DNA from 2 places in the Nocardia sp. NPDC050713 genome. Region 2 is predicted to be linked to the other one. Evidence: riboswitches for the same ligand, from Rfam matches in the RefSeq annotation. Region 2 holds a riboswitch; the other holds the start of a gene.
The links. Region 2 has a riboswitch for S-adenosylmethionine ahead of AB0H49_RS32160 (aminotransferase class V-fold PLP-dependent enzyme). Riboswitches for the same ligand answer to the same signal wherever they lie in the genome.
Positions count from the first base shown of each region.

Region 1: linked by a shared signal. The riboswitch ahead of AB0H49_RS14375 (bifunctional o-acetylhomoserine/o-acetylserine sulfhydrylase) and the one ahead of AB0H49_RS32160 (aminotransferase class V-fold PLP-dependent enzyme) in region 2 are both predicted to bind S-adenosylmethionine.

Region 1 covers NZ_JBFAHS010000006.1:139,141-142,539, reverse strand. Annotated here, with positions in the region: gene AB0H49_RS14380 (homoserine O-acetyltransferase) at 1-284, opposite strand, end outside; gene AB0H49_RS14375 (bifunctional o-acetylhomoserine/o-acetylserine sulfhydrylase) at 281-1,609, opposite strand; SAM riboswitch class IV at 1,695-1,805, opposite strand; gene AB0H49_RS14370 (TetR family transcriptional regulator) at 1,858-2,643, opposite strand; gene AB0H49_RS14365 (MFS transporter) at 2,782-3,399, shown strand, end outside.
Region 2 covers NZ_JBFAHS010000024.1:47,522-50,920, reverse strand. Annotated here, with positions in the region: gene AB0H49_RS32160 (aminotransferase class V-fold PLP-dependent enzyme) at 34-1,353, opposite strand; SAM riboswitch class IV at 1,400-1,513, opposite strand; gene AB0H49_RS32155 (LysE family translocator) at 1,614-2,243, shown strand; gene AB0H49_RS32150 (Pls/PosA family non-ribosomal peptide synthetase) at 2,466-3,399, shown strand, end outside.

The DNA of each region.
Region 1 (3,399 bases), on a different contig from region 2:
GGCGCGCCGGGCCCGACCATGCCCTCCCACCAGCCGGGCTGCGCGTGGACGTCGTCCGGCGTGCCGACGACGTGCGAGTCACCGGTCAGAGCGTGCTCGACGAGCACCACATTGTCCAGGGTGGGGGAGAGTTCGCCCCACCGCTGCACGGCGAGATGGACATTCGGAATCACCGCGCCGCTTTCCAGCCGCACGTCCCCGATGGCGATGACGCCGGGCCTGCCGTCCGGCGGCGGCAGCAGGCCGACGCCGGACTCGATGCTCTGCTCGGTGCTCACGGTCACGTCGTCGCCGCCGTGAATCCGGCGCGCAGATCGGCCAGAATGTCGTCGATTCCCTCGATGCCCACGGCGAGGCGGACCAGTCCCGGGGTGACGCCGGAGGCGAGCTGTTGCTCGGGTGTCAGCTGGGAGTGCGTCGTCGATGCCGGATGGATCACCAGAGAACGCACATCCCCGATGTTGGCCACGTGGCTGTGCAGGACCAACGCGTCCACGAACTTCTTGCCCGCGTCGACACCGCCGCGCAGCTCGAACGAGACGATCGCGCCGGTCCCCTTCGGCGCGAGCCGCTTGGCCCGCTCGTGCCAAGGCGAGCTCGACAGTCCGGCGTAGTGGACCGATTCGACTGCCGGATGCTCGGCCAGGAATTCGGCGACCGCCTGCGCGTTGGCGACGTGGCGCTCGACGCGCAGGCTCAGCGTCTCGATGCCCTGCGCGATGAGGAACGCGTTGAACGGCGAGACTGCCGCGCCGAGATCGCGGAGCAGCTGCACGCGGGCCTTCAGCGCGTAGGCGGGCGCGCCGAGATCGGCGAAGACCGCGCCGTGATAGCTGGGGTCCGGGGTGGTGAAGCCGGGGAAACGCGGCTCGCCCCTGTCATCGCGGACGGTCCAGTCGAACTTTCCGCCGTCGACGATCGCGCCCGCGATGGCCGTGCCGTGCCCGCCCAGGTACTTGGTGGCCGAGTGCACCACGATGTCGGCGCCGTGCGCCAGCGGCTGGATCAGGTAAGGGGTCGCGACGGTGTTGTCCACGATCAGCGGGATCCCGGCGGCGTGCGCGACCTCGGCGATGCCGGGGATGTCGAACACGGCACTGCTGGGATTGGCGATGGTCTCGCCGAAGAACGCCTTGGTATTGGGCCGGATCGCGGCGCGCCACTGTTCGAGATCGTCCGCGTCCTCGACGAACGAGACCTCGATGCCGAGCTTGGGCAGCGAGTAATGGAAGAGGTTGTAGGTGCCGCCGTACAGGTGCGGGCTGGACACGATGTGGTCGCCTGCGGAAGCCAGGTTCAGGATCGCGTACGTCTCCGCGGCCTGCCCGGAGGCGAGCAGCAGTGCGGCGACGCCGCCTTCCAGGGCGGCGATGCGCTGCTCGACCACGTCCTGGGTCGGGTTCATGATGCGGGTGTAGATATTGCCCGGCTCGGCGAGACCGAACAGCGCCGCCGCGTGGTCGGTGTCGCGGAAGGCGTAGGAGGTGGTCTGGTAGATCGGCAGGGCGCGGGCGCCGGTGCTCGGATCGGGGGCTTGGCCCGCATGCACCTGCTTGGTCTCGAAGGACCAACGGGCAGGATCGAACTCGGCCGCGACGGGGTCGGTCATATCATGCTCCACAAGAGTTGTTCGCCGGACTAACGAGATCGGTGATGCGGTCTATCCAGGACAACACATTTCCGGGAACCTCCTGACAGCGCGCTTGCCCTCGACCTTCGAGGGCCCGGTCATCACCCGGAGCACCCCACCGCTGCTGGAGGGTTGCCGTCCAGCGAGCCGGGGCTTGGCGCTGGCACTCATGACCTGACGGACATGGTAGCTGGCGGGCGGCCAATGGCCGAAATTCGTAGCCGATCTCACTCCGCCGATTCCGTCGGCGGTTCCGTGCAGACCCGCATGAACTCCGCGTACGCGTCGAGCAGCGTCGCCCGCGCCGCGCGCACCGCGATCTGCGGATCGCAGTCCATGATCAGCTCGCTGTGCACGTCCATCGCGAGGTGACACAGCATCTGCCAGGTAGAGACGATCAACCGCACGCTGAGCGCGCCTTGGGTGGTGCCGAGACGGTCGGCGAGCACCGCGGTGATGGCAGCGGACTTGCTGTCGGCGAACTCCAGCGCGCGGCTGTTGACCGAGGGGCTGTCGCGCGCGATCCGCTGCATCTGCTGGAACCTGCAGAACGACACCGCCGAGTTCTCCGTCGCCGCGTCATCGATCACCTGGAGGTAGGCGTTGCACAGCGCGCGCAGCTCGTTGCCGCCGCGCGGCTCTTCTCGCAACTTGTCGGCAACCATTTGGCCGAAGTCGAGGACCGGCGCGAGGACGATGTCCTCCTTCGTCTCGAAATACCGGTTGACGGTGCGCGGCGAGACGTCGGCCGCGTTCGCGATCTGCTCGACCGTCGTCGCGTCGAAGCCCTGCTTGTCGCACAGCTCGAGCGCGATGTTCATGATGCGCTGCCTCGTCTGCTGCTTCTTGCGCTCGCGCAGGCCGAGAGGTGCTGTGTTATCTCGCGTCGTGGACACCACGCCTTCCCGTTCCGTGGACGCGAGGCCGCCCGACGTCGCCCGCGCTGTGCTGTTCCCGGTCGCGGCGGCGTCCTCGGCCGCGTTCGTGCCCACCGGCGTCGATGAGTCGAGCATCTCCCCACTGTAACCCAGACACTCGCTCAACTGTCGCAACATGGCAAATGTCTGATTGCGACATTTTTCTATTGACGCCAAATGTCGGACAGTGACAGGATTGCTCGCACGCGCACTTCCGGACGACGAGGAGACAAGGTGAGCGAGATATCGACAGCGGTGCACGCGCCGGGTGACCGGCGCGACTCGGCCCGCTGGCTGGCGCTCGGCGTGATCGGGCTGGCCCAGCTGATGGTGGTCCTCGACGCGACCATCGTGACTATCGCGCTGCCGTTCGCGCAGCGTGACCTCGGCATCAGCGAGGGCGACAAGCAGTGGGCCCTCACCGCCTACACGCTGATCTTCGGCGGCCTGCTGCTGCTCGGCGGCCGCCTTGCCGACTACCTCGGCCGCCGCCGGATCTTCCTGGTCGGCCTCGTCGGCTTCGCGGCCGCCTCGGCGCTCGCGGGTCTGGCGCAGAACGGCGCCCAGCTCTTCGCGGGTCGCGGCTTGCAAGGCGCCTTCGCCGCGCTGCTCGCACCCGCCGCGCTCGCGCTGGTCTCGGTGACGTTCACCGAGGCGAAAGAACGGGCCCGCGCCTTCGCCGTCTTCGCGGGAATCTCCGCGGGCGGCGCCGCGATCGGCCTGATCGCGGGTGGCGCGCTCACCGAATACGCGTCCTGGCGGTGGACCCTGCTGGTCAACACCCCTATCGCGATCCTCGCGTTCGTCGGCGCGCTCGCGTTCGTCATCAAGGACGTGCCCGCGCCGCGGACC
Region 2 (3,399 bases):
ATGTCGTCGCTTTTCGACGGATCTTGCAGCGGCTTATGCGATCAGGCAGGGGGTGGCGCCGGTGGACGGGTCGGCGGTGAAGGGGCGGGTTTCGGGGGTGGGGTTCCAGAGGCCGTCGGTTTCGGCGTAGTTCCAGGAGGGGCCGCGGTGGACCAGGGTGGCGACGGCGTCGACGAGGCGGTCGATGTCGGCGGGGGTGGTGCCGAGGCCGATGCTGGCGCGCAGTGCGCCGTCGAGGCCGAGGCGGGCGAGCAGCGGGTGGGCGCAAAAGCGGCCGTCGCGCACACCGATGGCGTGTTCGGCGGAGAGGTAGGCGGCGACGTGGCCGGGCGCGAAGCCCGCGACGGTGAACGCCACGATGCCGACGGAATCGGGACTGTCGGACCAGATGCGCAGCGTCTCGACGCCCGGGATGGCACACAGTCCCTCGCGCAGGCGGTCGGCAAGCAGGCGTTCGTGCGCGGCCAACCCCACGGGATCGATGGCGGCGAGCGCGTCACAGGCGGCGGCGATCGCGGCCGCGCCCAGCACGTTCGGCGACCCCGCCTCGTGCCGCTGCGGCGCGGGCGCCCATTCGGCGCGCTCGGTGCTCACCGCGCGCACCGCACCGCCGCCCGCGAGATAGGGCTCGGCCCGATCCAGCCAGTCGCGGCGGCCGACAAGCACACCCGCACCGAACGGCGCGTACAGCTTGTGACCCGAGAAGGCGAGGTAGTCGATCCCCGCCTCCCGCAGACTGATTCGCCGGTGCGGCGCGAGCTGGGCCGCGTCGACCAGGATGCGCGCGCCACACTGGTGCGCGATGTCGGCGAGCCGCTCCAACGGCAGCACCTCCCCGGTGACATTCGACGCCCCCGTCACCGCGAGCAGTGCGGCGGGCTTGCTGCACAGCTCCGCCACCAGCAACCGGATGGTCTCGGCGACGGTGTCGGCAGCGCGCACCACGCGGCGTCCGTGCCGCGTCCACGGCAGGAAATTGGCGTGATGCTCGATGTCGAGCACCACGGTGTCGCCCGGCACACAGGACGCCAGCAGGTTCAGCGAATCGGTGGTGTTGCGGGTGAACACCACCACCTGGTCGTCGGCGGCGTCGAGGAAACGGGCGACCGAACCGCGCGCGGCCTCGTAGCACTCGGTGGAGATGCGCGAGGCGTAGCCCGCGCCGCGGTGCACGCTGGCGTAGTACGGCAGCAGCCGCTGGATCCGGTCGGTGACCTGGGCCAGCGCCGGCGCGCTCGCGGCGTAGTCGAAGTTGGCGTAGGTGCGGGTTCCACCCTGCACGAGCGGCACCGGCAGATCGTCACCCGAAACGCGGGCGAAGGCGGCACAGGTCTGGTCCACAACAGCGGTCATCACGTAATCCCGTCGGCTCTGGGACTCGCGATCGAGGGATTCGTCGAGTCCGCGCTTGCCGCGCCCGGTCGGACGGCGGCCCGGTCGTCACCCGGAGCACCCCACCGCGGAGGAGGGTTGCCGACCAGCTAGCCGGGGCTTAGCGCTGGCACTCGTGACCTGTCCCGAGATTGGCAGACCGCACGCGGCTCTGTCAACCTCTGGATTCGCGCGGCCGAAAGTCGGTTGCGCCGCCGCGGGAACTGCGCTGCACTCGTTGGGTGACGCCCTCGCTGCTGCTCAGCTTCGTCGGACTGTGCGTCCTGCTCTCCCTGACGCCGGGGCCGGATTCGTTTCTGGTGCTGCGCTTTTCGATCGTGGACGCCCGTCCCGGCATCGCCGCGGCGGTGGGCTCGGCGCTCGGCGGCCTGGTGTGGGCGGTGGTGGTGGCCGCTGGCGTCGCCGCGCTGCTGGAGCAATCCGCGACCGCGTATCGCGCGCTGAAGATCGTCGGCGGAATCTATTTGGTGTACCTCGGAATTCGTACGCTCATCGAGTTGCGCAAGCGGCGGGCGCAGGCCGATGCCGAGTTCCATTCCGGCAGCGGGAAAGCGCCCTCGGTTCGCTCGGCGTTCACGGCGGGCGTCGTCTCGTGTCTGTTCAACCCGAAGGTCGGCCTGTTCTACCTCGCCGTGCTTCCCCAGTTCCTGACCGAGGTCACCTTCCTGAACACCCTCGCGCTCGGCGCGATCGAATGCACCGTCGCCGCCGTCGAGATGATCCTGCTCGCCCTGCTCGCCGCCCGCGCGGTGGCGTTCCTGCGCAGCCCGAGGGTCCGCGATCGGCTCGAGCAAGCGAGCGCCGGGATTCTCACCGCGCTGGGTCTAGGTACCGCGGCCTCGGCGACCTGATAGGCGCCGCCGCCCAAACGGAGCGAATGCGGAAGTGCGCCTGACGGCCCCATCCACCCGCCTCGGCTCGCCGATCGACGTCACACCGCAGCCCCGGAGATATCGCTGGTACCGCGGGTACCGTGGTCAGTTGGTCACCGTGGCGTTTGCCAATCGGTAACCCTCATGTGAAACAACCATCGGGAAACGCAAGGCAGGTCTATGAGAGGTGGGCCGGACGTGATGCTCCAGCCGCAGGTCGACACCGCGGTGGGCACTAGCCCGACGACCGGGCAGTCGTTGTCCGACCCCCTGCTACGCGGCGCTGCGGCGCCTCCGCCGCGCACCCTCGTCGACATCCTGACCGCCACCGCGCGTGCCCATCCGGACGCGCACGCCATCGATGACGGCGAGATTCTGATCACATACCGCGAGCTGCTCATCGCGGTCGAGGCACGAGCGGCCGAGCTGGTCGAGGCCGGAGTCCGCGCTGGCGACCGGGTCGGCGTCCGAATGCCCTCCGGCAGCGGCGATCTGTACGTCACGATCCTCGCCGTGCTGTGGGCGGGCGCCGCGTACGTCCCGGTCGACGCCGACGATCCCGACGAGCGGGCCCGGCTGGTCTTCGGTGAGGCGCGGGTGAGCGCCGTCGTCACCGCCGAGGGTGTCCGTGCCGTCGAAACATCCACCGCCCCAACCTCTCTCACGGCCGGTGAGGACACGGACCACACGTTCCCCGCACCCGACGACGACGCCTGGATCATCTTCACCTCCGGCTCCACCGGCACCCCGAAGGGCGTCGCGGTCACCCACCGCAACGCCGCCGCCTTCGTCGACGCCGAGGCGCGACTGTTCCTGCGGGAGGCGCCCATCGGCCCCGGTGACCGTGTCCTCGCCGGTCTCTCGGTCGCCTTCGACGCCTCCTGCGAGGAGATGTGGTTGGCCTGGCGGCACGGCGCCTGCCTGGTGCCCGCGCCGCGCGCGCTGGTGCGCACCGGCGCGGACCTCGGCCCCTGGCTGGTCCGCCGCGAGATCAGCATCGTCTCGACGGTGCCGACGCTGGCCGCGACCTGGCCCGCCGAGGCGCTGGAACCGGTCCGGCTGCTGATCTTCGGCGGCGAGGCCGTGCCGCCCGAACTCGCCGAACGCCTTGCTGGGGACGAGGATTCGGGACGCG